One region of the Pseudomonas benzenivorans genome, then DNA from elsewhere that is predicted to be linked to it. Evidence: predicted binding sites of a transcription regulator. Region 1 holds the regulator's gene; the other holds the start of a gene.
The links. Region 1 encodes FliA, which starts transcription of late flagellar genes. Its sites were predicted from a motif close to CTAAAGTTTNNNNNNNNNNNGCCGNTAA; they were not measured.

Region 1 (14,943 bases):
CACGGCAGTATGCCGAGAAACCAGTCCGGCTGGCCGAACAAGGGGGTCAACTCCTGGCCGGCCAAAGGATAGATCGAGCCCAGGCACACCAGCGGCACTGCCAGCGTCAGGCCGGCGACATCGAACAACAGGCACTCGAACGGCTCCTGCGCCCAGTCCGGCCGCCCCTCCAGCTGCAGCAGGGGCGGCCGCGGAGCCTGTGGCGCGGGCCGATTCAATTCGGCGATCGGCTGGATCAGCTGCGCTGGCGCCTCGGCCACGACCTCGGCCTCGCGCGGCGCTGGCGGCTCCATGGGCGTGCTGGGCAACGGTTCGACCAGGGCGAGCGGCGGCACAGGCAGCTGGCGGGCATCGCGCACCTGCTCCTCCAGCACGGCCGCCTGGAACTCATCGAGGACACTGCTCTCGGCCAGCTCGATAGCAGCCTCCTGCAACAAGCTGTCCAGATAGGACTGCAAGGCCAGTTGGGGACGCGAAGCGGTGGCAAGTGGACGACTCATAGATGAAATCCGCAACAATGACCTGTACAGCCTATCGGCCGCAGGCGCGGCAGACTTGAGCGATTCTGCGCAGCATCTTCATACATCTCAAGCCACCTGCGCGGCCGGCTGCTGCCCCAGCAGGTGCTTGAGCAGCGCACGGTAGGCAATGGTGCCGCGGCTGTTGTGATCGAACTGGGAAGGCGTCAGCCCCGCGCGGCTGGCATCGCGCAAGCGGGTGTCGACCGGGATGTAGGCCGGCCAGAGGTTTTCCGGGTAACTGTTGCGCAACACGCGCAAGGTGCTCAGCGAGGCCTGGGTGCGGCGATCGAACAGGGTCGGCACTATGGTGTAGGGCAGCGCCTGCTTGCGCGAGCGGTTGATCATTGTCAGCGTGCTGACCATGCGTTCCAGCCCCTTCACCGCGAGAAACTCGGTCTGCACCGGGATCGCCAGCTGCTGGCTGGCCGCCAGGGCATTGACCATCAGCACGCCCAGCAGCGGCGGGCTGTCGATCACCGCATGATCGAAGTCCTGCCACAACTGGGCCAGGCTCTTGGCAATCACCAGACCCAGGCCGTTCTGCCCCGGCGATTGCCGTTCGAGGGTGGCCAGGGCCGTGCTCGAGGGCAGCAGCGACATGCGCTCGTGGCTGGTCGGCAGCAGCAACTGCTGCGGCAGGCCCGCGGGCACACTGCCCTGATGCAGGAACAGGTCGAAGGTGCTGCGCTCCAGCGCATCCGGATCATGGCCGAAATAGCTGGTCATCGACCCGTGGGGGTCGAGGTCGACCACGACCACGCGCTTGCCGGCATCGGCCAGCAGGCCGGCCAGGGCGATGGAGGTGGTGGTCTTACCGACGCCACCTTTTTGATTGGCTACTGCCCAGACTCTCATCTTCTTCATCCTCCCGGTACAGGCAGGGCCCGACCGAGAACAGGCGCCGCCCTCATGGGGCTGGCGACGGGGAATTGACGACACCGGTTTGCGATGCCTGCGCTGTAGGCGTTGCTGCAGGTTGCATGCCAGCACGCTGCAATGCCGGATCGGGTCGCGCATTGGCGCTGCCGACCCCGGCAACGCTGCGACGGACATCCAGGTTGCGGGAAATCACCAGCACCACCCGACGATTGCGCGCCCGCCCTTCCGCCGTGGCATTGTCGGCCACCGGCTGAAACTCGCCATAGCCCACCGACGCCAGGCGCTGTGGTTTGACCCCATCCATGGCCAGCATGCGCACAATACTCGCGGCGCGCGCCGCCGACAGCTCCCAGTTGGTCGGAAACTGCGGGGTCTTGATCGGCAGGTTGTCGGTGAAGCCCTCGACATGCACCGGGTTTTCGTAGGGCGCCAGGATTTTGGCAACCTTTTCGATGATCGTGAACGCCGCATTGTTCGGCAAGGCGTCGCCACTGGGAAACAGCAGGCTGGAGCTGAGTTCGATCTCGATCCACAGCTCATTGCCGCGCACCTTGAGCTGCTCGGCCTGGATCAGGTCGCCGAACGCCTCGCGTACGCTGTCGGCGATGTCCTTGAGTGAATCGGCGGCCGCTTGCTCGCCGCCCTCATCGGACAGCGCAGGCTCTGGTGCACTGCTGCTCAGGCGCTGCTCGCCCACGGCAATCGGCTGGAGCGAGCGCTCGGGCTGGTTGAACACCCCGACCAGGCTGTCCGAGAGCACCTTGTACTTGCCCTCGTTGATCGAGGAAATCGAGTACATCACCACGAAAAAGGCGAACAGCAGGGTGATGAAGTCCGCATAGGAGACCAGCCAGCGCTCGTGGTTTTCATGCTCTTCGTGGTGCCGTCTGCGGGCCATGGCTCGTCCCTGTCAATCCATGAAGCCTTGCAGCTTCAGCTCGATGGAGCGCGGGTTCTCGCCCTCGGCGATGGACAGGATGCCTTCGAGCAGCATCTCGCGGTAGCGTGACTGGCGCTGGGCCACGGCCTTGAGCTTGTTGCCGATCGGCAGCAGCAACAGGTTGGCGAACCCCACCCCGTAGATTGTAGCGACGAACGCCACGGCGATACCGCTGCCGAGCATGCTCGGGTCGGCCAGGTTGCCCATCACGTGGATCAGGCCCATCACCGCACCGATGATGCCGATGGTCGGCGCATAGCCGCCCATGCTCTCGTACACCTTGGCCGCCTGCATGTCGCGGCCCTCCTGGGTATACAGGTCGACCTCGAGAATGCTGCGAATGGCCTCGGGCTCGGCGCCGTCCACCAGCAATTGCAGGCCCTTGCGCGCATAGGGGTCGATCTCCGCGTCGGCCAGCGCTTCCAGGCCAAGCAGGCCCTCCTTGCGCGCCGTCATGCTCCAGCCGACGACATGATTGACACCGCCGGCCAGATCGACCCGTGGCGGAAAGAAGATCCAGCGCAGTATCACCAGGGCCCGCTTGAACACGCTGACCGGCGCCTGCAGGAATGCCGCGCCCAGGGTGCCGCCGATCACGATCAGCGCCGCCGGGCCGTTGAGCAGGGCCGCCGCATGCCCGCCCTCTAGGTAGTTGCCGCCCAGGATGGCGACGAACGCCAGGATGACGCCGATGAGGCTCAGCACATCCATGCGGACGCACTCGCGGCAATATTCATTACAGGCAGGCCTCGGTCAGGTGCCTGGCAATCTCCTCGAGACCGTAGACGGCGTCGGCCAGGTTGGCCTTGACCACCGCCATCGGCATGCCATAGATCACGCAGCTGGCCTCGTCCTGTGCCCACACCTGGCTGCCGCCCTGCTTGAGCAGGCGCGCGCCCTCGCGACCATCGGCGCCCATGCCGGTGAGCACCACCGCCAGCACCTTGTCATGATAGGACTTGGCCGCAGAGCCGAAGGTGATGTCCACACAGGGCTTGTAGTTCAGCCGTTCGTCACCCGGCAGGATGCGGATCGCACCGCGCCCGTCGATCATCATCTGCTTGCCGCCAGGCGCCAGCAGCGCCATGCCGGGACGTAGCAGGTCGCCATCCTCGGCCTCCTTCACGTTGATCCGGCAGAGCTTGTCCAGGCGCTCGGCAAAGGCCTTGGTAAAGGCCGCCGGCATGTGCTGGATCAGCACGATGGGCGCGGGAAAGTTGGCCGGCAGCTGGGTCAGCACACGCTGCAGGGCCACCGGACCACCGGTCGAGGTGCCGATGGCGACCAGCTTGTAGGCCTTGCGCTTGGGTGCCGCGCTGGCTGCCGGCGTGCCGCCTGCCACAGTCGCGTGTGGCGATGGCGCCGGGCGCGCGAGCGCGCTTGGCGTCGTCGGCCTCGACGGCGCGGCGGTAGCGGCTGATGCGGAGGCCGCCGGCGCTACCACGCCGACACTGCGCCTGTTGCTGCGGGCGATGCTGTGCACCTTCTCGCAGAGCAGCTGCCTGACCTTCTCCGGGTTGCGCGAGATGTCCTCGAAGTTCTTCGGCAGAAAATCCACCGCCCCGGCATCCAGGGCGTCGAGGGTGACCCGTGCGCCCTCGTGGGTCAGAGAGGAAAACATCAACACCGGGGTCGGACAGCGTTGCATGATGTTCCGCACCGCGGTGATGCCATCCATCATGGGCATTTCATAGTCCATGGTGATCACGTCCGGCCGCAGGGCCAACGCCTGATCGATGGCTTCACGACCGTTGGTGGCGGTGCCTATCACCTTGATGTTGGCATCGGCCGAGAGAATCTCCGATACCCGCCGGCGGAAGAAGCCGGAGTCGTCCACCACCAGTACCTTGACAACCATACACACTCCTAAGCGACGCGGCCGAGGGCCCCGCCGCCAATCAATCAGATGCGCCGCGCATAACGTTTGAGCATGCTCGGCACGTCGAGAATCAGGGCGATTCGCCCATCGCCGGTGATGGTCGCGCCAGACATGCCCGGAGTGCCCTGGAGCATCTTGCCCAGCGGTTTGATCACCACCTCCTCCTGGCCGACCAACTGATCGACGACGAAGCCGATGCGCTGGCTGCCGACGGTGAGAATCACCACATGGCCTTCGCCCTGCTCCTCGTGTGCGGCGTCACGCACCAGCCAGCGCTTGAGGTAGAACAGCGGCAAGGCCTTGTCGCGCACGATCACCACTTCCTGACCATCGACCACGTTGGTGCGCGACAGGTCGAGGTGGAAGATCTCGTTGACGTTGACCAGCGGGAAGGCGAACGCCTGGTTGGCCAGCATCACCATCAGGGTCGGCATGATCGCCAGGGTCAGCGGCACCTTGATGACGATCTTCGAGCCCTGGCCCTTGACCGAGAACACGTTGACCGTGCCGTTGAGCTGGGAAATCTTGGTCTTCACCACGTCCATGCCGACGCCGCGGCCGGACACGTCGGAGATCTCGGTCTTGGTCGAGAAGCCCGGGGCAAAGATCAGGTTGTAGCACTCGAACTCGTTGAGGCGCTCCGCCGCGTCCTTGTCCAGCAGGCCCTTTTCCACCGCCTTGGCGCGCAGCACGTCGGCGTCCATGCCCTTGCCGTCGTCGGAGATCGACAGCAGGATATGGTCGCCTTCCTGCTCGGCCGACAGCACCACCTTGCCGCCACGGGGCTTGCCGGCGGCTTCACGCTCGTCGGGAGTCTCGATGCCGTGATCGACCGCGTTGCGCACCAGGTGCACCAGCGGGTCGGCCAGGGCCTCGACCAGGTTCTTGTCCAGATCGGTTTCTTCGCCGACCAGTTCCAGGTTGATCTCTTTCTTCAGGCTGCGCGCCAAGTCGCGCACCAGGCGCGGGAAGCGCCCGAACACCTTCTTGATCGGCTGCATGCGGGTCTTCATCACCGCTGTCTGCAGGTCCGCTGTCACCACGTCGAGATTCGACACGGCCTTGGACATCGCCTCGTCGCCGCTATTGAGGCCCAGGCGCACCAGGCGGTTACGCACCAGCACCAGTTCGCCGACCATGTTCATGATTTCGTCCAGGCGCGCGGTGTCGACCCGCACGGTGGTCTCCGCCTCACTGGCCGGCGCCACCTTTTCGGCCGCAGCCGGCGCAACCGGACTCGCGGCCTTCACCGGCTCGGCCTTGGCAGGCGCCTTGACGGCGGCCAGGGCCTTCGCCGGCTCCGCTGCCTTGGCGGGAGCAGGTGCCGGGGCTGGCGCCGGCGCGCTCGGCTCGGTGAATTTGCCCTTGCCATGCAACTGATCGAGCAGGGCCTCGAATTCATCGTCGGTGATCTCGTCACCGCCAGAGCCACCCGCTGCCGCCTCGGCAACAGCCGGGGCAGGCGCCGTCTCTTCCACACTGGTCACGGCGGGCGGAACGAACTGCCCCTTGCCATGCAGCTGATCGAGCAGCGCCTCGAACTCGTCGTCGGTGATCTCGTCGGAGGTTACCGCCGGGGCGGCGCCAACCGCAGCCGCCAGCGGCACTTGCTGGCTCGCACCGGCGGCCACGAACTGCCCCTTGCCATGCAATTGGTCGAGCAGTGCCTCGAACTCGTCGTCGGTGATTTCATCGGCGACGGCAGAAGAGGTGACCGCTACGGCGGCCTCGGCCGGCGCCTCGTGCAGGGAGTCCAGCAACTGCTCGAATTCGCTGTCGGTTATATCGGCCGGAGCCGCCGCAACCGGGGGCGGGGTCGGCTCGGCCGGAGCCCGTGACGCCACAACCGGCGCCGCGACTTCGTCCGCGCTGGCCGGCTCGGCCAGGCGGGCCAAGGCAGCCAGCAACGCCTGGCTGGCCGGAGTCGGTTCGACTCGCTCGCGCACCTGACCGAACATGCCGTTGACCGCGTCGAGTGCTTCCAGCACCACATCCATCAGTTCGGCGTCGACTCGCCGCTCACCCTTGCGCAGAATGTCGAAGACGTTCTCCGCGATATGGCAGCACTCCACCAGTTCATTCAACTGGAGGAAGCCGGCACCACCCTTGACGGTATGAAAGCCGCGAAAAATCGCGTTGAGCAGGCTCATATCGTCCGGGCGGCTCTCTAGCTCGACCAACTGTTCTGACAGTTGGTCGAGAATTTCGCCGGCCTCTACCAGGAAGTCCTGGAGGATCTCTTCATCGGCGCCGAAGCTCATAAACGTGCTCCTAAAAACCTAAGCTGGAAAGCAGATCGTCGACGTCATCCTGGCTTGCGGCGACGTCTTCACGCTTATCGGCATTAATCTGCGGACCTTCACCATGGGAAGGCTCTTTTTGTTTTATTTGTTCGGCACGTAACGCCTGATGGTCGTGCTGGATGCCGGCGAACTGATCGACCTGACTGGCCATCAGCACCAGTTTCAGCAGGTTGCTTTCCACCTCGGTGACCAGCTGGGTGACCCGCTTGATCACCTGACCGGTCAGGTCCTGGAAGTCCTGGGCGAGCAGGATGTCGTTGAGGTGCTCCGACAGCTTGGCGCCATCGCGCTCGCTGCGGGCGAGGAATAGCTCGATGCGCTTGGCCAGCTCGCGAAAGCCTTCGGCACCCATTTCCCGACGCATGAAGCGTCCCCACTCGGCGCTCAGGCTCTGCGCCTCGCTGCCGAGGTCGTTGACCAGCGGCGCGCTCTGCTCGACCAGGTCCATGGTCCGGTTGGCCGCCTTCTCGGTCATCGTCACCACGTAGTTCAACCGTTCGGTGGCATCGGTGATCTGCGAGACTTCCTTGGCATGGGGCATGCGCGGGTCGAGCTGAAAGTTGACGATGGCGTTGTGCAATTCGCGCGTCAGCTTGCCGACTTCGTGGTACAGACCACGGTCGCGCGCTTTATTGAGTTCATTGATCAGCTGCACCGCTTCGCCAAAATTGCCTTGATCCAGGCTGTCGACCAACTGGCGAGCGTTTAACTTCAGGGTCGACTCGAGGTCGTCCTTCTGGCAATCATCGTGTTCCATAGCGCCCTCGCGGCAGACATCAGCCGTTGACCCGCTCGAAGATCTTTTCGATCTTTTCTTTCAGCACCTGGGCTGTGAACGGTTTGACTACATAACCATTCACTCCGGCTTGTGCAGCCTCGATGATCTGGTCGCGCTTGGCTTCTGCGGTGACCATCAGCACCGGCAGGTGCTTGAGCCGCTCGTCGGCCCGCACGGCCCTGAGCAGGTCGATGCCTGTCATGCCCGGCATGTTCCAGTCGGTCACCAGAAAGTCGAAGCTGCCACTGTGCAGCATCGGCAATGCGGTGGTGCCGTCATCGGCCTCTGCGGTATTGGTGAACCCCAAATCGCGCAGGAGGTTCTTGATGATCCGGCGCATCGTTGAGAAATCATCAACGATGAGGATTTTCATGTTCTTGTCCAAGTCGACCTCCGTACAGTCCTAAACGTAACCAGCCCCTGGCTACGCCCTTAATCGTGAAACCGGCCTGGCAGAGCGTTGCGAAACCACTGCACCGGCAATGTTCATCAGCACCCTGCTAACGGCTCAGTGCGCGCGCCACTCGACCAGTCGCGCGCGCAGACGTGCGGCGCACTGGCTGTGTATCTGGCTGACGCGCGACTCGCTGACCCCCAGCACCTCGCCAATCTCCTTGAGATTCAGCTCTTCATCGTAATACAGCGCCAGCACCAGCCTCTCGCGCTCCGGCAGGTTGGCGATGGCATCGGCCAGCGCCGCCTGGAAGCGCTCATCTTCCAGATCACGAGAGGGTTCTTGATGGGTGGCGTTGGCGTCTTCGCTCAGCCCGCTGTGCTCGCCGTCCTGCAACAGATCGTCGAAGCTGAACAGCCGGCTGCCCAAAGTGTCGCCAAGAATGCCGTAGTAATCTTCGAGACTCAATTGGAGTTCGGCCGCAACCTCGTGATCTTTAGCGTCACGTCCCGTTCTGGCCTCAATTACTCGAATCGCATCGCTGACCATGCGGCTGTTGCGGTGCACCGAGCGTGGTGCCCAGTCCCCCTTGCGCACCTCATCGAGCATGGAGCCGCGGATGCGAATGCCGGCGAAGGTCTCGAAACTGGCGCCCTTGCTGCCGTCGTATTTCTTCGCGGCCTCGAGCAGGCCGATCATGCCGGCCTGGATCAGGTCGTCCACCTGCACGCTGGCCGGCAAGCGGGCCAGCAGGTGATAAGCGATACGCTTGACCAGGGGCGCGTGGCGCTCGATCAACTGATGCTGTGAGTCTTGTGTCTGCGCCTTGCTATACATACGAAGTCCGGGAGCTGCTGTCATACCGCTGAGTCCGCGGTTGGTTGTTGCACCAAGCGCTCGACGAAGAATTCCAGATGACCGCGCGGGTTGGCCGGCAGCGGCCAGGCGTCGACCTTTTGCGCGATTGCCTTGAACGCCAGGGCGCACTTGGAACGCGGAAACGCCTCGTACACCGCCCGCTGTTTCTGCACGGCCTTGCGTACCGTTTCATCGTAGGGCACCGCGCCGACATACTGCATCGCGACATCGAGGAAACGGTCGGTGACCTTGGTCAGTTTGGCAAAAAGATTGCGGCCTTCCTGCGGACTGTGCGCCATGTTCGCCAGCACGCGGAAGCGGTTCATGCCGTAGTCGCGATTGAGCAGCTTGATCAGCGCGTAGGCATCGGTGATCGAGGTCGGCTCGTCGCAGACCACCACCAACACTTCCTGGGCCGCGCGAACGAAACTGACCACCGAATCGCCGATGCCCGCGGCGGTGTCGATGATCAGCACATCCAGGTTGTCTGAGATGTCGCTGAACGCCTGGATCAAGCCGGCATGCTGCATGGGCGAGAGCTGCACCATGCTCTGGGTGCCTGAGGCGGCCGGGACGATGCGAATGCCGCCCGGCCCCTGCAGAATCACGTCACGCAGGTCACACTCGCCACTGACGACATCGGCCAGGGTGCGCTTGGCGGTCAGGCCGAGCAGGACGTCGATGTTGGCCAACCCAAGGTCGGCGTCCATCAACATCACCCGTCGGCCGACATCGGCCAGGGCCAGCGCCAGATTCACCGACACATTGGTCTTGCCGACGCCACCCTTGCCGCCGGTCACCGCGATCACCTGTACGGGATGCATACCCATGTTCTCTACACACCTTGTCTAAGGTCGACTGGAGCCACTTGGTTAAGCGTACCCCGCCAATCCGACAGGAGGCCAACCCGCGCCTCATGCCATTGAGTCATTGCCGCAGCACCACTAACCGGCGCGGCGGGCCGGCTGCTGATAAAGGCCGGCGAACATCTCGGCCATCGTATCTTCACTCGGTTCTTCCGGGGCCTGCAGGCCGACCGCCCGGCTCACCAACTGGTGGCTGCGCGGCACCTGGAGGTCATCGGGAATCCGCGGGCCATCGGCCACATAGGCTACTGGCAGGCGCTGGCCGATAGCCAGCCCCAGCACCTCGCCGAGGCTGGTGGCCTCGTCCGCCTTGGTGATAATGCAGCCGCTCAGGCCACAGCGCTTGTAACTGTGGTAGGCGGCCTTGAGCACCTGGCTCTGACTGGTGGCCGCCATGACCAGGTAATTGCGCGCCTTGATGCCGCGACTGGCCAGGGCCTCCAGCTGCATGCGCAGGGCCGGATCGTTGGCCGGCAGGCCGGCGGTATCGATCAGCACCACGCGCTTGCGCGCCAAAGGCGCCAGGGCCTGGGTCAGCGACTGGCCAGGATCGACCAGGGTCACCGACACGCCGAGGATACGACCGAGGGTCTTGACCTGTTCCTGGGCGCCGATGCGATAGCTGTCCATGCTGACCAAGGCAATGCCCTGGGCGCCGTACTTGAGCACGTAACGCGCCGCCAGCTTGGCCAGGGTGGTGGTCTTGCCCATGCCGGCTGGACCGACCAGGGCGATTACGCCCCCCTCTTCCAGCGGTTCCTGCTTCGGCGTCTGAATCGCATGGGACAGGTGCGCCAGCAGCATGCGCCAGGCCTGCCGGGGCTCGGCGACATTGGCCACCCGCTCGAGCAGCACACGCGCCAGCTCGGCGGGCAGGCCCATGCGCTGCAGGCGGCGCCACAGGTTGGCCTGCTGCGGGCGACGGCTCTGCATCTGCCCCCAGGCGATCGAACCGAGCTGGACTTCGATCAGCTCACGCAGGCCATGCAGCTCGGAACGCATGGCATCGAGGGCATTATGGTCGGTGCTCGCCCGGCTCGGTGCCTGGGGCTTGGCCAGGACCGCGGCCAGGCTGTCGGCCGGCATACTCGGCTGCGCGCCAAACAGTTGGCGATCCTTGCCCTCGTCGGCCTGCGCCCGGGTGGTCAGTTCGGCCTGGGCCGAGGCAATGCGCGACTGGGTCTTGCGCAGTTCGGCCTCCAGCGCCGGGTTCGGCTGGCGGGCCGGGGCGGCAGGAACCTGATAATCCAGCGCGGCGGTCAGCTCGACACCGCCGGCGACCCGGCGATTACCGATGATCGAGGCGTCCGCGCCCAGCTCATCGCGGACCAGCTTCATGGCTTGACGCATATCGGCAGCGAAAAAGCGTTTGACCTGCATGGCCTGTGACCTCGGTTAGTTCTGGCCTACCGTCGCAACGATGGTGACCTGCTTGTTGTCTGGAATTTCCTGGTAGGCCAACACATGCATGCTGGCCACCGACAGCCGCGCGAACCGCGAGAGCATCGCCCGGATCGGACCGGCCACCAGCAGAATCACCGGCTTGCCGAGCATTTCCTGGCGCTGCGCCGCCTCCACCATGGAGCGCTGCAGCTTCTCGGCCATGCCCGGCTCCAGGAGGATGCCATCCTCGGAGCCTTGCCCGGCCTTCTGCATACTACTGAGCAATATCTGTTCCAACCTTGGCTCGAGGGTGATCACAGGCAGCTCCGGCTCTAGTCCCACAATGCTTTGCACGATTGCCCGGGCCAGGGACACCCGCACCGCCGCCAGCATCGCGGCGGGATCTTGACTCTTCGGCGCCACGTTGGCGATGGCCTCGGCGATGGTGCGGATGTCGCGCACCGGCACCTGCTCCTGCAACAGCGCCTGCAGCACCTTGAGCAGGGTCGACAGCGACACCAGGCCCGGCACCAGCTCCTCGGCCAGTTTCGGCGAGCTCTTGGCCAGCAGCTGCAGCAGCTGCTGGACCTCCTCATGCCCGAGCAGCTCATGGGCGTGCTTGTGCAGCACCTGGTTGAGGTGGGTGGCCACCACCGTACTGGCGTCGACCACGGTGTAACCGAGCGATTGCGCCTGGTCGCGCTGACTGACCTCTATCCACACCGCCTCCAGGCCGAACGCCGGATCCTTGGCTGCGACCCCGTTGAGGGTGCCGAATACCTGACCCGGATTGATCGCCAGCTCGCGATCCGGAAACACCTCGGCCTCGGCCACGCTGACGCCCATCAGGGTCAGGCGGTAGGCGTTCGGCAGCAGGTCGAGGTTGTCGCGGATATGCACGGACGGCATCAGGAAGCCCATCTCCTGGGACAGCTTCTTGCGCACCCCCTTGATGCGCGCGAGCAGCTGCCCCCCCTGGTTACGGTCGACCAGGGGAATCAACCGATAGCCAACCTCCAGGCCGACCATGTCCACCGGGGTGACATCGTCCCAGCCCAGCTCCTTGACCTCCTGGGCCTTCTGCGCCGGCAGCAGTTCCTGCTGGCGCTGCACCTCCTTGACCTCGCTCTCCTTGACCTTGCGCTGCTTGTTGGCGATCCAGTAGGCGGCGCCGGCAGCGACCAGGCCGAGGCTGATGAAGGAGAAGTGCGGCATGCCGGGCACCAGGCCCATGGCAATCATGATCGCCGCCGCCACGGCCAAGGCCCGCGGCGAAGCGAACATCTGCCGGTTGACCTGGGCGCCCATGTCCTCGGAGCTGGACACCCGGGTGACCATCACCGCCGCGGCGGTAGACAGCAACAGCGAGGGAATCTGCGCGACCAGGCCGTCACCGATGGTCAGCAGGGTGTAGACCTTGCCGGCGTCGGCAAAGCCCAGGCCATGCTGGAACATGCCGATGGCGATACCGCCAATCAGGTTGATGAACAAAATCAGCAGGCCGGCGATGGCATCGCCACGGACGAACTTGCTGGCACCGTCCATGGAGCCGTAGAAGTCGGCTTCCTGGGACACCTCGGAGCGGCGTTTCTTGGCCTCCTCCTGGTCTATCAGGCCGGCGTTCAAATCGGCGTCGATGGCCATCTGCTTGCCCGGCATGGCATCGAGGGTAAAGCGCGCACTGACCTCGGAGATGCGCCCGGCGCCCTTGGTGACCACCACGAAGTTGATGATCATCAGGATGGCGAACACCACGATACCGACCACGTAGTTGCCACCGATCACCACCTCGCCGAAGGCCTGGATCACCTGGCCGGCCGCACCGTGGCCATCATGCCCATGGAGCAGGACGACGCGGGTCGAGGCGACGTTCAAGGCCAGACGCAGCAGCGTGGCCGCCAGCAGGATGGTCGGAAATACCGCGAAATCCAGCGGCCGCAGGGCGTAGATGCTGACCAGCAGCACCACGATCGACAGGGCGATGCTGAAGGTGAACAGCACGTCGAGCAAAAACGGCGGGATCGGCAGCATGACCATGCCGAGCATGACCAGCAGCAGCAGCGGAATGCCCAGATTACCGTGACGCAATCCCGACAGATTGCTGCGCACATCACCGAGCACTTGCGAACGATCTATTGCCACTTCCCTACCCCAGCCGGCTCAATATTTTGACACTCGAAGGTGCCCTGGAAGGGGTACCGCAAGAAGCGTTCCAAGTTGCGGCCAGCTGACACCTGCAACGTCTCGGCCGCCTGGGTTGTGAGCAGCTAGTCGTCGCGGCGCAGATCCGGTGGGATCGGCACGTCCGGCAGCGGCCCCGGGCGCTTGCCCTTGCCGGCCTGGTACTGACGCAGCTGGTAGACATAGGCCAGCACCTGGGCCACGGCCAGGTACAGGCCCGCAGGGATTTCCTGGTCCAACTCGGTGGAATAGAACACCGCCCGCGCCAGGGCCGGCGACTCCAGCAGCATGACCTTGTGCTCCTGGGCGATCTCGCGAATCTTCAGCGCGGTGAAGTCGCCGCCCTTGGCCAGCAGCACCGGGGCACTGCCCTTGGCCGGGTCGTACTTCAACGCCACGGCGAAGTGGGTAGGGTTGGTGATCACCACGTCGGCCTGGGGCACGGCCTGCATCATGCGCCGCTCGGCCATCTCCCGCTGCAGCTGACGAATGCGCTGCTTGACCTCGGGCTTGCCCTCGCTGTCCTTGTACTCGTCGCGTACCTCCTGCTTGGTCATCATCAGCTTCTGTTTGTTGTCCCAGAGCTGGAACGGCACGTCCACGGCGGCGATCAGAATGATCCCACAGGCCATCCACAGGGCGCTCCAGCCCACCACCTGGGTCGCGTGCAGGATCGCGTTCTCCAGCGGCTCATGGGCCATGGCCAGCAGGTCGTCGCGGTCGGCGGCCAGCACCGCCAGGGCCACCAGCAGGATCACGCTGAACTTCGCCAGGGCCTTGAGCAGCTCGACCAGCGCCTTGGCCGAGAACATGCGCTTGAGCCCGGCCAGGGGGTTCATCCGGCTGAGTTTCGGCGCCATGGCCTGGGCCGAGAACAACCAGCCGCCCAAGGCGATGGGCCCGACGATCGAGGCGATAAGCAAGGCCAGGAACAGCGGCAACAGGGCTTCGATGGCCACCTGTGCCGAGGCCATCAGCCAGATGACCATGTTGCGCTCATCGAGAATCACCTCACGCGACAGGGAGAAATTGCCTTGCATGATTTCCAGCAGCGCGTTCGCCAGACCACCGCCCGAGGCCAGCAGGCCACCGGCGCCGGCCAGCATCACCGCCAGGGTGTTGAGTTCGCGGGAACGAGCGATCTGGCCCTTTTCACGGGATTCACGCAGGCGTTTCTCCGTGGGTTCCTCGCTTTTATCGGCACCACTTTCCGACTCAGCCATGCGTGGACCTCAGCGCGCCCGCGCCATTTCGCGGAGAAACTGCAGGGCCTCGCGCACCAGCAGTTGATACTGGGCGAGGATATCCGCCATGCCGATCCAGACGATGGCCAGGCCCAGCACCAGGGTCAACGGGAAACCGATGGAGAAGATGTTGAGCTGCGGCGCGGCGCGGGTCATGACGCCGAACGCCAGGTTGACCACCAGCAGCGCTGTGATCGCCGGCAATACCAGCATCAAGGCCGCCGCGAGCACCCAACCCAGCTTGGTGGCCAGGGTCCAGTAATGGTCGCTCAGCAGCCCCTCGCCAACCGGCAGGGTGACGAAGCTCTCGGCCAGCACCTCGAACACCACCAGGTGGCCGTTCATGGCGAGAAACAGCAGGGTCACCAGCATCAGGAAAAACTGCCCGACCACCGGCACCGAAATTCCGTTGGTCGGGTCGACCATGGAGGCGAAACCCAGGCCCATCTGCGTCGAGACGATCTGCCCGGCGATCAGAAAGGCGTGGAAGAACAGTTGCAGGGTGAAGCCGAGCATCACCCCGATCAGCACCTCCTGGGCGATCAGCACGATGCTGCGCAGACTCAGGACGTCGACCGGGGGCATCGGCGGCAGCGTAGGCGCCAGCAGCAGACAGATGGCCAGGGCCAGGTACAGGCGCACCCGCAAGGGCACCAGCTGGGTGCCGATGATCGGCATGCTCATCAGCAAAGCGGCAATCCGGAACAGCGGCAGCAG
Region 2 (16,284 bases), 2.2 Mb from region 1:
GGCCGACCCAGCCCCACAGGTGCAGGCCGTTGCGCTCGATCTCGATCGGCAGGGCCTGCTCGAGAAAGGCCGGACCGCAGACCGCGGCGACCCGCCGCGCGCGCCCCGCCTCGTCGTTCGCCTCATGCAGCGCCAGCACCACCTTGCCGTTGTGGCGCAGGTGGAAGGCCACATCGAAACGCGCCAGGGCCAGTCGCTTGATGACCTCCTGCAGGTGATCGAACTCGGTCTTCTCGGTACGCAGGAACTTGCGCCGCGCCGGGGTATTGAAGAACAGGTCGCGCACCTCCACCGAGGTGCCGACCGGGTGTGCCGCCGGCTGCACCCGCGGCTGCATGTCACGCCCCTCGGTCTCCACCTGCCAGGCCTGCTCGGCGTCGGCGGTACGGGAAGTCAGGGTCAGGCGGGCGACCGAACTGATCGAGGCCAGCGCCTCGCCACGAAAGCCCAGGCTCATGACCTGCTCGAGGTCCTCCAGCTCGCGAATCTTGCTGGTGGCATGGCGCGCCAGCGCCAGGGGCAGGTCATCCGGGGGGATGCCACCGCCGTCGTCACGCACCCGCAGCAACTTGATGCCACCCTGCTCGACATCCACCTCGATACGCCGGGCGCCGGAATCCAGGCTGTTCTCCAGCAGCTCCTTGATTACCGAGGCCGGCCGCTCGACCACCTCGCCGGCGGCGATCTGGTTGGCCAGCCGCGGGCTGAGCAGCTGGATTCGCGCCGCGCCACTCACGGCTGAGCCGCCAGCGCGGTGGCGGGAATCTGCAGGGTCTGACCGACCTTGATCACGTCGGAGCGCAGGGCATTGGCGCTGCGCAGCGCGCCGAGGCTGATCTGATAGCGCTGGGCAATCAGCGCCAGGCTCTCGCCGGAGCTGACCACATGCTCGCGGGGTCCCGGGGCAATCTTGCCGTTGTCACGCAGCCAGGCCAGGTAGGTGCCGGGCGGCGGGTTCTGCTGGAAGAACTGGCGCACCCCGGAGAGGATCGAGCGCGACATCGCCTGCTGATAGCTCAAGGTGGCCAGCTTGCGCGCCTCGCCGGGGTTGGAGATGAACCCAGTCTCAACCAGGATCGACGGAATATCCGGCGACTTGAGCACCATGAAGCCGGCCTGCTCGACCCGCCGCTTGTGCAGATGAGTGATCTGCCCCATGTTGCTCAGCACCTTCTGCCCGACGTTCAGGCTCGACGACAGCGAGGCGGTCATCGACAAATCCAGCAGCACGCCGGCGAGCATCTTGTCCTTGTCGTCGAGGCTGACGTTGCCGGCACCGCCGATCAGGTCCGACTGGTTCTCCGAGTCGGCCAACCAACGCGCCGTCTCCGAGGTGGCGCCACGGTCCGACAGGGCATACACCGAGGCGCCGGAAGCCGAGGCCCGCGGCGCCGCGTCGGCATGAATGGAGACGAACAGGTCGGCGCCCTTCTTGCGGGCGATCTCGGTGCGCTTGCGCAGCGGGATGAAGTAGTCGCCGGTGCGCACCAGCTCGGCGCGAAAGCCCTTCTCCGCATTGATCTGGCGTTGCAGCTCCTTGGCTATCGCCAGGGTCACGTGCTTCTCGTATTGGCCCTTGACCGGCGACAGGGCGCCCGGGTCTTCACCGCCGTGACCGGCGTCGATGGCGATGACGATATCGCGCTTGCCACCGGGCACGGGGATCAGCTTCGGCGGCGCCTGGGTCGGGGTGACCGGCACGGGCGCGGCACTGGCGGTCGCCGTCGAGGGCCGACTGGGCGCCGCGTCGGCCTGCTGATCGAACAGGTCGACGACCAGACGATGGCCATACTGCTGATTGGGCGCCAGGGTGAAGCTCTTCGGCGTCACCGCCGCTGCCAGGTCGATCACCACGCGCAACTGGTCGGCGGTGCGTTGCGCCGAGCGCACGCCGGTGATCGGCGTATTGCTCAGGGCCAGCTGGTCGAACCCGGTGGCCAGCTTGGCGCCCGCGACATCGATGACGATACGATTCGGTGCACTGAGGGTGAACACGCTGTGCTCAACCGGCCCGGACAGGTCGAAGACCAGGCGGGTATTATCCGGCGCGCGCCACAGCCGCACGCTGCGCACATCCGAAGCGGCAAACACCTCGGCGGCAAACGCCGCCATTACCACCCCTACCGCGATGAAACGCGCGCCTATGCGCATAGCCAACCCCATCTGTTTTAATCATGCTCCGATGGCCAGGGCGGCACACCAGGCTTCGCCGCGCGCGCTCAGCGCCTGCAGGCGCAGCGAACGGCCGGCCGCTTGCGGGCTAATGGTAATGTCCAGGTCGGCCTTTGGCAAAATGCCCGCGCCGCGCTGGGGCCACTCCACCAGACACAAGGCGTCCCCGGCGAAGTAGTCACGAATGCCGAGAAACTCCAGTTCCTCCGGATCGAGCAGACGATACAGGTCGAAGTGAAAGGCCCGCACCCCGTCAATTTCATAGGGCTCGACCAGGGTAAAGGTCGGACTCTTGACCGCGCCGACATGACCCAGACCGCGGATAATGCCGCGCGCCAGGGTGGTCTTGCCGGCGCCCAGGTCGCCGTGCAGGTAGATCACCCCCAGCCCCTTGCTGGCCTGGGCGATGGCCGCCCCCAGGGCATACATGGCCGCTTCATCGGCGGCGTAGCGTTCTAATTCGGACAAGCGCACTGCTCCTGCATCATCTGACGAATGGCGTCGCACAAATCGCTCGCCGCCAACCCAACCCCCTTGCCGGCCAGCACCTCGCCAGCCCGCGCATGCAGCCACACGGCCAGGCTGGCCGCCGCCAGCGGCGCCAGCCCCTGCCCCAGCAAGGCGCCGATCAGGCCGGCCAGCACATCGCCCAGGCCGGCGCCGGCCATGACCGGATGACCGCGATCGCACAGGCGCAAGGTCCCGAGCGGGTCGGCGACCAGGGTGCCGGCCCCCTTCAACACGCAAACCGCCTGGTAGCGCCGCGCCAGCTCCAGCGCCGCCGCCGGGCGATCGGCCTGCACCTCGGCCGCGTCGACGCCGAGCAGGCGCGCCGCCTCGCCCGGGTGCGGGGTGATCACACTCCCAGCCGGCAGCTGGACCGCGCCGGACGCCAACAGGTTGAGGGCGTCGGCATCCCACACCTGGGGCACGGAGGCCGTGGCCGCCGCCGCCGACAGCAGACTGCGCCCCCAGGCGCCCTGCCCCAGCCCAGGACCAACCACCCAGACGCTCGCCCCCGCACCCAGCGCCAGCAGCTGATTGGCCGAGGCCACCGCCACGCTCATCACCTCGGGCAGGCGTGCCTGGGCCGCCGCCAGATGCTCGCCGCGGCTGGCCAGCGACACCAGGCCGGCGCCGCCGCGCAGGGCGCTCTGCGCCGCCAGCAGGGCCGCGCCGGCGAAACCGCGATCGCCGCCGACCACCAGCACATGGCCAAGCCGGCCTTTGTGCACCGTGCGCGGCCTGGCGGGCATGCGCGGCAGACTGCCCGGGGCCAGGCGCTGGGCGACCCGGGCCTGGTCATCGACCAGTTGCGGATCGGCCTGCAAATCGTCATGGACCAGTTCACCGACCCAGTCGGGCGCCACCCCGGTGAACAGACCGATCTTCAGGCCGATCAGGGTCACCGTCAGCTGCGCGCGCACCGCCACCCCCAGCACTTGGCCGCTGTCGGCACACAGGCCGCTGGGAGTGTCCACCGCCAGCACCGGCAGGTCGGCGGCGTTGAGCTGGCGAATGGCCTGGGCGTAAGGCTCGCGCACGGCGCCCCGCAGGCCGGTGCCGAGCAGGGCATCGACCACCACCCCCTCGAGCGGTGCGCACTCGCTCCAGGCCTGCAGCGCCACCCCGACGCCAAGCGCCTCATCCCGCGCCCGCGCCGCATCGCCCTGCAGCTGTGCCGGGTCGCCAACCGCCAGCACCCGCACGCGCCAGCCGGCGCGCAAGGCCAGGGCGGCAACCAGGTAGCCATCTCCGGCGTTGTTGCCGCGCCCGGTCAGCACGGTGACCGCGCCGGCGTCCGGCCAGCGCCGGCGCAGGGCCCGCCAGATGGCATGGGCGGCGCGACTCATCAGCTCGAAGCCCGGGGTACCGGCGGCGATCAGCCGAGCATCGAGCTCGCGCACCTGGGCGGCGCTGTAGAGGGCAAGTGGAAGACTGTCTGGCGATTGCGGCATGCGTCGGCTCCGATGTCTGGCAGAATTATACCCACCTCCACTCAGGTTTCCGCTCAGCATGTCCGTCTCTTGCACCGATCTCGCCACGCTCGCCCAGTCGATCAAGGACTGGGGCCGCGAGCTGGGTTTCCAGCAGGTGGGCATTGCCGGCCTGGACCTGGGCGAGCACGAGGCGCACCTGCAGCGCTGGCTGGCCGCCGGCTACCAGGGCGAGATGGACTACATGGCCGCCCATGGCAGCAAGCGCTCGCACCCCGAGCAGCTGGTGCCCGGCACCCTGCGGGTGGTGTCGCTGCGCATGGACTACCTGCCCGCCGACACCCAGATGGCCGAACGCCTGGCGCAACCGCAGAAGGCCTATGTGTCGCGCTACGCCCTGGGTCGCGATTACCACAAGCTGATCCGCAAGCGCCTGCAGCAGCTGGCCGAGCGCATCCAGCAGGAGATCGGCCCGTTCGGCTATCGCGCCTTCGTCGACAGCGCCCCGGTACTTGAGAAAGCCATCGCCGAGCAGGCCGGGCTCGGCTGGATCGGCAAGAACACCCTGGTGCTCAACCGCAAGGCCGGCAGCTACTTCTTCCTGGGCGAGCTGTTCGTCGACATTCCCCTGCCCGTCGATGCGCCCCACGCCAGCGAGCACTGCGGACGCTGCAGCGCCTGCCTGGACATCTGCCCGACCCAGGCCTTCGTCAGCCCCTACCAGCTGGATGCGCGGCGCTGCATCTCCTACCTGACCATCGAGCTGAAGGGCCCCATCCCCGAGGGGCTGCGCGCGCCGATCGGCAACCGGGTGTTCGGCTGCGACGACTGCCAGATGGTCTGCCCCTGGAACCGCTTCGCCCGCCCCAGCGAGCAGGGCGACTTTCAGCCACGGCATCAACTGGACAACAGCGAGCTGGCCGAGCTGTTTCGCTGGAGCGAGGAGGAGTTCCTCAGCCGCACCGAAGGCTCGCCGCTGCGCCGCGCCGGCTACGAACGCTGGCTGCGCAACCTGGCGGTCGGCCTGGGCAACGCGCCATCGAGCATTCCGGTGCTCGAGGCGCTGCAGGCGCGCCGCGCGCACCCTTCGGCGCTGGTACGCGAGCATGTGGAGTGGGCGCTGGCCCAGCATGCTGCCCGCGGCGCCGCGGTGAGCGGCGTTTAGAACTTGAGGAAGTGCTCGCGGTAGTACTTGAGCTCGGCGATCGACTCGCGGATATCGTCCAGGGCCTGGTGACTGGCCTTTTTCTGGAACCCTTCCTTGAGCTGCGGCGCCCAGCGGTCGGCGAGGATCTTGAGGGTGGTGACGTCCAGGTAGCGGTAGTGGAAATAGGCTTCCAGGTCCGCCATGTAGCGGTAGAGGAAGCGCCGGTCCTGGGCGATGCTGTTGCCGCAGATCGGCGACTTGCCCTTGGGCACCCACTGTTCGAGGAAGGCCAGGGTCTGGGCCTCGGCCTCGGCCGGGCCGATCTTGCTGTCGCGCACGCGCTGGGTCAGGCCGCTCTCGCCATGGGTGCGGGTATTCCACTCGTCCATGCCGGCGAGCGCCTCATCGCTCTGGTGCACCGCGATCACCGGTCCCTCGGCCAGGACGTTGAGCTCGCTGTCGGTGACGATGGTGGCCATTTCGATGATGAGGTCTTTCTCCGGATCCAGACCGGTCATTTCCAGGTCGATCCAGATCAGGTTCTGTGGGTTCTGCATGCTGCGCTCCTCGGCTAGGATCGCCAGTTTAGCGAATTATTCGCCCGGCGATGCGCCTGACTCGCCGCCCATGCGCCACAGCAGCAGGCGAGACCGGCGCCAGTCGTGCAGTTCGATCGCGCGGTCCGCCGCCACCCCGGGCACCTCGAAGCTGTTGCTGACCAGCCAGGCGTCCGCCTTCATCTGCGCCCGGGCCTTTTCCCAGAGCGCCGCCATGGGCGCCGGAGAAAGGAAGCAGTAGACCACCTCGAAGGCGGACAGGTCGGTGCGCCACAGGCTGGCGTAGCGCACCCGGCAGTTGCCCCGCCCCAGGCAGCGCAACCAGGCGATGGCGAAGGTCAGAGGGGCGGTCTCGACGCCGACGAACTGCGCCTCGGGAAAGCGCCGAGCCAGGTGCAGCAGGGTGCCCGCCGGGCCGCAGCCGAGGTCGACGAAGCGAAAGTCCGCCGCCCGCGCCGCCAGCAGCGCCACCAACTGTTCGCGGCAGCGCGCGCCGCTCAGGTACAGGGGTACGCGCTCGATCAGGCTGTTCCAGTTGAGCAGCAACAGCAGCGCGAAGGCGACCAGAAACACCCATCCTGGCAGCCGCGCGCCACTGCCGAGCAACAGCGCCGGGACGAACAGCAGGTTCAGCCACCACCACCAGCGCGCCAGGCCCAGCCATTGCCCCAGACAGGCCGCCACCAGCCCCTGCGCCAATCCGGCCAGCAGCCAGGGCGCGCGCCAGTCGGACAGCTGCGCCCCCAGGTAAACCAGCCCGCCAACCAGCAGGGTCGCCGCCAGTTGCGCCAGCAGCGCCCGCAACGCCGGATTGCGGCCTCCTACGCTATCGCCCATTCGTCTGCCCACCCCGAAAGATGCCCGGCAGTGTACCGAGCGCATTGGCCTGGCGCAGCCGACGAGTCGTACCCGCCGCGTGCTAAACTCGCGGCCGGTTTTCACTGCGACTCAACCCTCGAGATCCCCATGGCCAAACGCCAACTCAACCGCCGGCAAAGCTGGCGCATCGAAAAGATCCAGGGCGAGCGCGCCGCCCGCGCCGCCAAGCGCGAGTCACACGCCGTAGAGATCCTGGAAGGCGGTGACCTCGGCCCGGAACAGACAGGCCTGGTGATCGCCCACTTCGGCGTGCAGGTCGAGGTCGAAGCCGAGGAAGGCGAGCAGCGCGGCCAGGTGTTCCGCTGCCACCTGCGCGCCAACCTGCCGACGCTGGTCACCGGCGACCGCGTGGTGTGGCGCGCCGGCAACCAGGGCATCGGCGTGATCGTTGCCCAGCTGCCGCGCGTCAGCGAGCTGTGTCGCCCCGACAGCCGCGGCCAGCTCAAACCGGTGGCGGCCAACGTCGACCTGATCGTCATCGTCTTCGCGCCACTGCCGGAACCCCACGCCAATCTGATCGACCGCTACCTGGTGGCTGCCGAGCACGCTGGCATCCGCCCGCTGCTGCTGCTGAACAAGGCCGACCTGATCGATGAGCAGAACGCGGTGGCGCTCAACGCCATGCTCGCCGTCTACCGCCAGCTCGGCTACCCGCTGCTGGAGGTCTCGGCCCACCACGGCGACGGCATGGAAAAGCTCAAGCAGCAGCTGGACGGCCACGTCAGCGTCTTCGTCGGCCAGTCCGGGGTGGGCAAGTCGTCACTGGTCAACAGCCTGCTACCCGGGGTCGACACCCGGGTCGGTGCGCTGTCGGAACTGACCGGCAAGGGCACCCACACCACCACCACCGCGCGGCTGTTCCACTTTCCCGGCGGCGGCGAGCTGGTCGACTCCCCCGGCATTCGCGAATTCGGCCTGGTGCACGTCAGTCGCGACGACGTCGAGGCCGGCTTCATCGAGTTCCACGAGTTGCTCGGGCAGTGCCGGTTCCGCGACTGCAAGCACGACCGCGAACCCGGCTGCGCGCTGCTCAAGGCGCTGGAGGAGGGACGCGTCCACCCGCAGCGCATGGCCAGCTACCGGCACATCCTCGCCAGCCTCCCGGAAGCCGACTACTGATACGACCAGGCCGCGATCACTCGCGGCCTGGTCTCAACGGGTGCTGGTCACTGCTCTGGCGGGTTGAATTGCAGCACCCCGTCCTCGAAGATGTTCGAGCGAGGACTCAGCCCCTCGGTCGGCACCGGCGGCGTTGAGTCTCCCGCAGACGCCGGCACTTCAGGCACGGTCTCCACCGGTGTCGCCGAGGATGCCGACTCGTCCCCCGGCAGCTCGCCCTCGATGGCACGCTGGGCCTTCCTGGTCAGCACGACGATATCGATGCGCCGGTTGATCGGATTGAGCGGGTCCTGCCGGTCGAACAGGGCCGAGGAGGCATACCCCACCACCCGCGCCACCTGCTCCTCGTCATAACCGCCGGCCACCAGCACGCGGCGGGCGGCATTGGCGCGATCGGCAGACAACTCCCAGTTGCCGAAATCGCCCGTGCCCGCGAAGGGCTTGGCATCGGTGTGACCGCTGATGCTGATCTTGTTCGGTACCGCCTTGATGGTGTCGACCATGGCCAGCAGAATGTCTTCGAAATAGGGCTGCAGCTGCGCACTGCCGAGGTCGAACATCGGCCGGCTCTCGGCATCGACGATCTGGATGCGCAGGCCATCCTGGGTGATCTCGAACAGGATCTGATCCTTGAAGCGCTGCAGCTGGGGATTTTCCTCGACCTTGTTCTGCAACTCCTGCAGCAGCAGCTCCAGGCGCTCGCGCTCCAGCTCCTCGGCCAGACCTTCGGCCAGTTCCTCCACCTGCTGCGAGGCCGCATCAACCGGCTCGCTCTCACTGTCCTGGGTGACCGCAGGGTCCTGAACCTCCGGATTCAGCGTGCGCTCCGGCGCCGGTGTTGGCGACCCGCCGAGGTCAATTACATAGGGGCTGGCACTCTCGCTGAAGCCGATCGGGTCCTTGAAGTACCCGGAGATCAGCTTCTTCTGCTCAGGCGATGCCGAGGACATCAGCCACATCACCAGGAAAAACGCCATCATCGCCGTGGCGAAGTCGGCGAAGGCGATCTTCCAGGCGCCACCGTGGTGGCTGCCGGCAGTCTTCTTGACCCGTTTGACGATGATCGGCTGGTTGTTTTCCATGGTTCATCAGTTCCCGCGCATCGCCTGTTCCAGCTCGGTGAAGCTCGGGCGATGGGCCGGGAACAGGGTCTTGCGGGCGAACTCCACGGCCAGCGACGGCGGCATGCCCGACGCCGAGGCCACCAGCGCGGCCTTGATCGCTTCGAATACGTTGAGCTCCTCCTTGGCGTCGTGCTCCAGCGCGGAGGACAGTGGACCAAAGAAACCGTAGGAAGCGAGAATGCCGAGGAACGTACCGACCAACGCGGTGCCGACCTTCTCACCGATTTGCGCGTTGTCGGCCTCGGCAAGAATCGACATGGTCAGCACGATGCCCAGCACCGCCGCGACGATCCCCATCGCCGGCAGACCGTCGGCAACCTTGGACACCGCATGCGCAGGATGCTCTAGGTCTTCCTTCAGGCTGGCCAGTTCCATGTCGAACAGCCCCTCCAGCTCGTGCGGGGCCATGTTGCCGGACGACATGATGCGCAGGTAGTCGCAGATGTACGCGGTCATCCGCTCATCCTGAAGGATCGCCGGGTACTTGCTGAAGATCGGGCTGGCCGCCGGGTCTTCGAGGTCGGCCTCGATGGCCATCATCCCCTCTCGTCGGCTCTTATTGAGGATCTCGTAGAGCAGCCGCAACACTTCCAGGTAGAAGGTATGGGTGAAGCGCGAACTGAACATCTTCAGGGACTTCTTGAAGACGCGCATGAAGGTACTGCCCGGATTGGCCTGCAGGAAGCCCCCCAAAGCAGCGCCGCCGATGATCATCACCTCGAAGGGGTGCACCAGCGCCATGAACTGTCCCCCGGACAGGATGAAGCCGCCGAGCACGCTGGCGATGACCACAATGATGCCAATGATTTTTGCCATAGGAAGGAAACTTGCAGCAGCCAGAGAAAGGGATTGTTTAAACAACCCTTCTATTTATCGGAAGTTATGCGCGAGACTATAGCCTGTTAAGGTCAAAAGCCAGCTCGCCCCACATGCCGACGCCCTCCCCCCGCAGTCTCGACGCCTGGCTCAAACAGCTGGACAAGCAACTTTTGCCGGTGCCTGCCGATTGTCACCAGCGGGTCTGTCGCGCCCTCGGCGACAGTCGCCGCTCGCTACGTTACATCGCCGACCTGATGCAGGGCAGTCCGGCCCTGGCCCTGCGGGTGCTGCGCGAGGCCAATCGACAAACCGGCGCCCTCGGCGAACCGGCGGAGAGCCTGGAGAATGCGATCGGCCGCCTCGGCTTGCAGCGCACCGAGGAGCTGCTGCACCGCCAGCCGACCCTGCCGGCCGAAGATATTCCTCGGGCCCTGCGGCAGGTCCAGCTGATCAGCCAACATGCCAGCCAGCAGGCCAACGGCCTGTTCGCCGGGCGCCTGGCAAGGCTGTGGCAGGAGATCCACTGGGGCAGCCTGCTGTTTCTGGCGCCGGTGTGGACCCTACTGGCCGCGCAGCCGGAGCTGTTCGACCAGTGGGAGCAACGGGTGCTGATCGAGGGCGAGCCGGCCAGCCGAGTCGAGCAGGAACTGCTCGGCGTGCCCCTGCTCCAGCTCTGCCTGGCGCTGGCCGAGCATTGGCGACTGCCGGAGTGGGTAGTCCAGGGCTATCGCCTGCTGACCCAGGACCGCCGCCTGCTGATCAAGGCGCTGCATATTGCCCGCGACAACGAACACCCGCTGCATCAGCAACAGTTGCTCGATGCCGAACCCCAGCTGCGGCGCTGGCTGACCCAGCCGGGAAACACCATCGTCCTGGCCAACGGCCTGGCCCTGTCGGCGCATCAGGCCTGGAGCAGCCCCCACAGCCTGCGCTGGCAGCGCCTGACGGGCCTCTACCTGCAGCTGCCGCTGCACGAGGTACAGCAGCAAATCCATCAGCAAGCCGCCCAGAGCGCGCGCCAACATGCGGTGAGCGGCCTCTGGCACCCGGCCGAAGCGCTGCTGTGGCCAAGCGGAGCCCTCCATTTGCGCGTCCCCGCCCAGGCGACCGGCGCCCCGCCGCCGCCGAAAGTGACGGAAGTCGATGAGTGGCGCCACTTGTGCACCCAACTGCTCGCCCAACCCAGCGCTTTCCACAACCTCGAACAGCTCGGCAGCGCCGCTGGCCAGGCCTTGCAAGCCTGCGGCCTGCAGCGGGTGTTGCTGCTCATGGCGGATCGCAGCCATAGCCGTTTGCGCGCGCTGTACCACGCCGGCCTGGATCAGTCGGCGACCGGTCTGCTTCTCGAGCCACAGCACAGCCAGGTGCTGCGCCGACTGCTCAAGGAGCCCGGACAGCTGCGCCTGACCCCCGGCAACTTCGCCCAGTTTTCCGCCCTGCTGCCTGGTGCACTGAAGCTGCTGTTTCCCAGCGAGCACCTGGTCTTTCGCTCACTGGTCTGCAACGGCCGGGTCGCGCTGTTGCTGGTGGTAGACCGCCAGGGCAGCCCCTTCAGCGAGGCCAACCTGCAGGCCTTCGGCAAAACCGCACAATGCATCGAGCGCGCCCTGGCCAGCTTTGCCAAACGCACACCCTAGGCTTTCCGCTACAATTCGTGCCCTTCACCGACTATGAGGTCCAGCATGACTGCCTTCGACGAGTTGCCGTTGGTCATCGAGCCCGCCGACCTGGCCAGCCGCCTGCACGCTCCCGAGCTGATTCTGGTCGACCTGACGAGCGCGGCGCGCTACGCCGCCGGACACATTCCCGGCGCCCGCTTCGTCGAGCCGAAGCGCACCCAGCTGGGCCTGCCGCCCGCGCCCGGCCTGCTGCCGGCGCGCGCAGACCTGGAGCAACTGTTCGCCGAGCTCGGGCACAACCCGGACGCCGTGTACGTGGTGTACGACGACGAAGGTGGCGGCTGGGCCGGGCGCTTCATCTGGCTGCTGGATGTCATCGGCCACGGCCGCTACCACTACCTCGACGGCGGCCTGCCGGCCTGGCTGGCCGAGGATCGGCCGCTGAGCGGCGAGCGACCCGCCCCCCATTCCGGCGAACTGTCGCTGAACCTCAGCGAAGCCCCCGGCGCCAGCCGTGAATACCTGCACAGCCGCCTGGGTGCGACCGACCTGGCGATCTGGGACGCCCGCTCGCCCGCCGAGTACCGTGGCGACAAGGTGCTGGCGGCCAAGGCCGGACACATTCCCGGCGCGGTGAACCTGGAGTGGACCGACTGCATGGATAAGGCCCGCTCCCTGCGCATTCGCCAGGACCTGCAACAGCAGCTCGAAGACCTCGGCATCACCCCCGACAAGGAGGTGATCACCCATTGCCAGACCCACCACCGCTCCGGCCTCACCTACCTGGTGGCCAAGGCCCTCGGCTACCCGCGCGTGAAGGCCTATGCCGGCTCGTGGGGCGAGTGGGGCAACCATCCCGACACCCCGGTCGAACGATGAATCGCCGCGCCCCGGCCGGCCCTTAAGGAAACTCGATGAAACAGCGTCTATTTATCCTCAGCCAGTACCTGCTGCCCCATCACCTGCTGTCGCGGCTGATCGGCTTCGCAGCGGAGTGCCGCGCGCCCTGGTTCAAGAACCGCCTGATCGACTGGTTCATCAAGCGCTACCAGGTGGACATGAGCGAAGCGCAAACCGAGCAAGGCAGCGCCTTCGAGCACTTCAATGCCTTCTTCACCCGCGCCCTGAAGGACGGCGTCCGCCCGCTGGACGACAGCCCGGACGCGGTGCTGTGCCCCGCCGATGGAGCGATCAGCCAGCTGGGACGCATCGAACACGGGCGCATCTTCCAGGCCAAGGGCCACAGCTTCAGCGCGGTCGAACTGCTCGGCGGCGATGCGCAGCGCGCTGCGCCATTCATGGGCGGCGAGTTCGCCACCGTCTACCTCTCGCCCAAGGACTACCACCGCGTGCACATGCCCCTGGCCGGCACTCTGCGGGTAATGATCTACGTGCCGGGCCGGCTGTTCTCGGTCAACCAGACCACCGCGGAGAATGTTCCGGAGCTGTTCGCGCGCAACGAGCGGGTGGTTTGCCTGTTCGACACCGAGCGCGGCCCCATGGCCGTGGTGCTGGTCGGGGCGATGATCGTGGCCTCGATCGAAACCACCTGGGCCGGGCTGGTCACCCCCCCCAAGCGCACGCTCAAGACCTTCCGCTACGATGCAGCGGCCCGCGCGCCGATCGCCCTGGACAAAGGCGCCGAACTCGGCCGCTTCAAACTGGGCTCCACCGCCATCGTCCTGTTCGGCGCGAATCAGGTGCAGTGGGCCGAGCAGCTTGGCGCCGACAGCAAAGTGCGGATGGGCCAGCGACTCGGCGGCAAGCGCGACACCTGATCCAGGCTCCCCTCCCCCCGGGCAGTCCTCACCGGCTGCCCTGACGCCAAGACACACCGCCACTTTCCTAGCGCTCGACAGTCAAAGACTTACCGATCGCCGCGAACGCAGCCGCGCCGGAATCCTGTCACAGTGCACGTAGGTGGCGCTGTCTAGGGCTGCGCCCTCGTACGGATGCTGCTAGAGTCTGCAACATTATTATTAGAACGACTCGCCTCAGCTGTTGGCGTTGGAGTCTCCAATTTAGATGGATAAACAGAGCCCTCACCAGCTGCTCCGCGTCCCCACACCCAACAAGCAGGGCCTGTCCTTCTGCGATGCCAGCCCGCGCGACCTCAAGCGCTGGATCGGTGGCTTGCCCAAGGCCAACATCGGAGAAACGGCCCGCCAGTTGTACCAGGCCCTGGTCGAACTCAATCAACTGCTGGCGTCCACGGACGCGCGCCTGCAACTGCTGGAGCTGCTGAGGCCCGAGGTGTATTACGTCTGCAAGCACCTGGAGCGGCACTTCCTTAACCAAGCCATCGTCCTCGACGAACGCCCGCGCAAGGTCGCCAACCTCTGCCAGGCCCTGCAGAACCACCTGGCGGTCGGCTACAAGCTGGTCATCTCCCAACTGGCGCCGCAGTCCGGGCGCGAGATTGCCCAGCCGCTGACACTGGCGCTGCAGCGCGCGACCCACAGCCTGTGCGCGCCGCTGATTCGCACCAGCCAACTCTATTGCCCGGTACCCGAAGGCCTGTGGCTGGAGCTGCACCAGCTCTACCAGATCGCCCTCGAGCGCAACCTTCATCGCGTGGCAGTCGGCGACCCCCTGGCCTCCCATACCAAAGGGCTGAGCATCGAGCAGAACTATCTGGTGGCGCTGATGCTCGGCAGTGCACGCTGCAACCAGATGCGCCAGAACAGCATCGCACGCCTGGCCGAGGTCCTCGAACCCTGGAGCGCACTGGTTCGCCTGCAGCCGGGCGATGCGCCCGCCAGCCTGTTCGCCGTGGCACCTCTGCAGGACGGCCCGCCGCGTTACAGCTCGCTGTTCCAGCCCCGCGAGCGGCAGCAGGCGCTCGGCATCGACCCGAGCCCCCTGGTCGATGCCATCAAGGAATACCTGCTGCTGCCGGCCGAGGACCGCGCCAGTGCCCGTCTGCTGGTTCCCGAAGGTTTCAGCCAGGACCTGCTGCAGCACCTCAGCTCGGCCTGGGGCGATATCGCCGAGCGAACCTTTCAGCGCACCCCGGGCCAGGGCGCGCTGACCCTGTGCATCGGCATGAGCGCGCTGCATTTCTTCCTGTCCAACCGACGCCCCTTCAGCCAGATGCTGCAGTCGCCCAGCGCCAGCAGCTCCGCGGTCTTCAAGCCTAGCAGTGGCGCGCCCGACGTCTGGTCCAAGGCGTTCGACGCCCAGCAAGCGACCAACTGGGAGCACGGGCTGCCCTTCGAGGAGATCGAATACAGCAAGCCCCCCTCGAAAACCGCCCAGGGCGGTCAGCACGCGACCGCCGAGAGCGAAGAAGGCTACCCGACCTACGCGCTGCCGATAGTCAACCACAGCCCTGGCGGCTACTGCCTGTCCTGGCCGAAGGAGGTGCCCGGCCAGCTGCAAGCCGGCGAGCTGCTCGGCATGCAGGACAGCCCCACCCAGGGCTGGAGCGTCGCCGTGGTGCGCTGGATTCGCCAGGTACGCGGCGGCGGCACGCAGATGGGCATCGAGCTGATCGCGCCGCATGCCCAAGCCTGCGGCCTGCAACTGGTACGCAAGGCCGAGCAGAGCAGCCAGTACCTGCGAGCCTTGCTGCTGCCGGAAATCAGCGCGATCTCCCGCCCGGCGACGCTGATCACCCCGCGACTGCCCTTTCAGGAAGGCAACAAGGTGATGATCAACATCAGCGGTACCGAGCGCCGCGCCGTGCTCAGCCGCCGCCAGACCAGCACCGGCAGTTTCAGTCAGTTCGAGTACCGCAGCCTCGACCAACCCGGCAACGCCCCAGGGAAGCCCGTCACATCCCCGGGAACCCGCAGCGCAGATGGGGAGGAAGACTTTGACTCGCTCTGGAAGTCGCTGTAGATTGCCGATTCATCACCTTTTGTCGCCTTTTCGCGCCCGTTCGGCGCAAACCTGATCCCCGCCATGGCCATCGAAAAAAAAACTATTCGGCTGCTGATACTGGAAGACTCGCAGAATGAGGCCGAACGCCTCGTCAGCCTGTTCCGCAACGCCGGCCGCGCGACCCGGGTACACCGCCTGAGCTCGAGCGAGGACCTGGCCGAAGCCCTGCAGCAGAGCTGGGACCTGCTGATCGCCGCGCCCAGCAGCGAACACCTCGCCCCCGGCGAGGCCATCAGCGCGATTCGCCGCCAGGCCAAGGACATCCCGGTCATCCAGCTGCTTGCCGACAACGACTCCGACAGCATCACCGAGGCCCTGACCCTGGGCGCCCAGGACGCCCTGCCGCAAGGCGAGGATGAGCGCCTGGTACTGGTCGCCCAGCGCGAATTGAGCAACCTGGAGGAACGCCGCGCGCGGCGCGCGGCCGAGGTGGCCTTGCGCGAAGCGGAAAAGCGCTGCCAACTGCTGCTGGAAAGCTCGGTCGACGCCATCACCTACGTGCATGACGGCATGCACATCTATGCCAACCGCGCCTATCTCGAGCTGTTCGACTACCAGGACGCCGACGAACTGGAAGGCATGCCGATGATCGACCTGATCGCCGCCGCCGACCAGGCAGGGTTCAAGGATTTCCTGAAGAGCTACCAAGGCCTCGAGGGCAGCGCCGAGCTGGCCTGCGCCGGGCTCAGAGCCAGCGGCGATACCTTCCCGGCCCGGATGAGCTTCTCCCCGGCCAGTTATGACGGCGAGCCCTGCATTCAGGTGGTGATTCGCGGCGAAGTCGGCAACGCCGAGCTGGAGGAAAAGCTGCGCGAGATCAGCAGCCAGGACCTGGTTACCGGCCTGTACAACCGCAACCACTTCCTTGGCCTGATGGACGCCGCCGCCGAGCGTGCGGTAAAAGCCGGCCAGCCGGCCAGCCTGGCCTACATCCGCGTCGATCACTACGCCAGCCTGCTCGCCGAAGTCGGCCTGGCCGGAATCGACTTGCTGCTGACCGACCTGGCCAGTCTGTTGCGCGCGCAC

Region 2: a site for FliA is predicted at 9,806-9,833, ahead of motA (flagellar motor stator protein MotA). Genes of this name have one in related genera too.

What each region holds. Positions count from the first base shown of each region.
Region 1 is NZ_CP073346.1:4,163,504-4,178,446, reverse strand. It holds gene KDW96_RS19620 (CheW domain-containing protein) at 1-500, opposite strand, end outside; gene KDW96_RS19615 (ParA family protein) at 588-1,376, opposite strand; gene motD (flagellar motor protein MotD) at 1,429-2,298, opposite strand; gene KDW96_RS19605 (flagellar motor protein) at 2,311-3,051, opposite strand; gene KDW96_RS19600 (protein-glutamate methylesterase/protein-glutamine glutaminase) at 3,077-4,198, opposite strand; gene KDW96_RS19595 (chemotaxis protein CheA) at 4,243-6,480, opposite strand; gene KDW96_RS19590 (protein phosphatase CheZ) at 6,491-7,279, opposite strand; gene KDW96_RS19585 (chemotaxis response regulator CheY) at 7,299-7,673, opposite strand; gene fliA (RNA polymerase sigma factor FliA) at 7,809-8,555, opposite strand; gene fleN (flagellar synthesis regulator FleN) at 8,552-9,382, opposite strand; gene flhF (flagellar biosynthesis GTPase FlhF) at 9,497-10,798, opposite strand; gene flhA (flagellar biosynthesis protein FlhA) at 10,814-12,937, opposite strand; gene flhB (flagellar biosynthesis protein FlhB) at 13,069-14,205, opposite strand; gene fliR (flagellar biosynthetic protein FliR) at 14,215-14,943, opposite strand, start outside.
Region 2 is NZ_CP073346.1:1,959,083-1,975,366, forward strand. It holds gene mutL (DNA mismatch repair endonuclease MutL) at 1-736, opposite strand, end outside; gene KDW96_RS09220 (N-acetylmuramoyl-L-alanine amidase) at 733-2,163, opposite strand; gene tsaE (tRNA (adenosine(37)-N6)-threonylcarbamoyltransferase complex ATPase subunit type 1 TsaE) at 2,173-2,601, opposite strand; gene KDW96_RS09230 (NAD(P)H-hydrate dehydratase) at 2,628-4,130, opposite strand; gene queG (tRNA epoxyqueuosine(34) reductase QueG) at 4,189-5,274, shown strand; gene orn (oligoribonuclease) at 5,271-5,813, opposite strand; gene KDW96_RS09245 (class I SAM-dependent methyltransferase) at 5,850-6,650, opposite strand; gene rsgA (small ribosomal subunit biogenesis GTPase RsgA) at 6,780-7,811, shown strand; gene motB (flagellar motor protein MotB) at 7,859-8,893, opposite strand; gene motA (flagellar motor stator protein MotA) at 8,900-9,751, opposite strand; gene KDW96_RS09265 (HDOD domain-containing protein) at 9,865-11,391, shown strand; gene KDW96_RS09270 (rhodanese-like domain-containing protein) at 11,437-12,252, shown strand; gene asd (archaetidylserine decarboxylase) at 12,288-13,151, shown strand; gene KDW96_RS09280 (cyclic-di-GMP receptor FimW-related protein) at 13,399-15,216, shown strand; gene KDW96_RS09285 (EAL domain-containing response regulator) at 15,280-16,284, shown strand, end outside.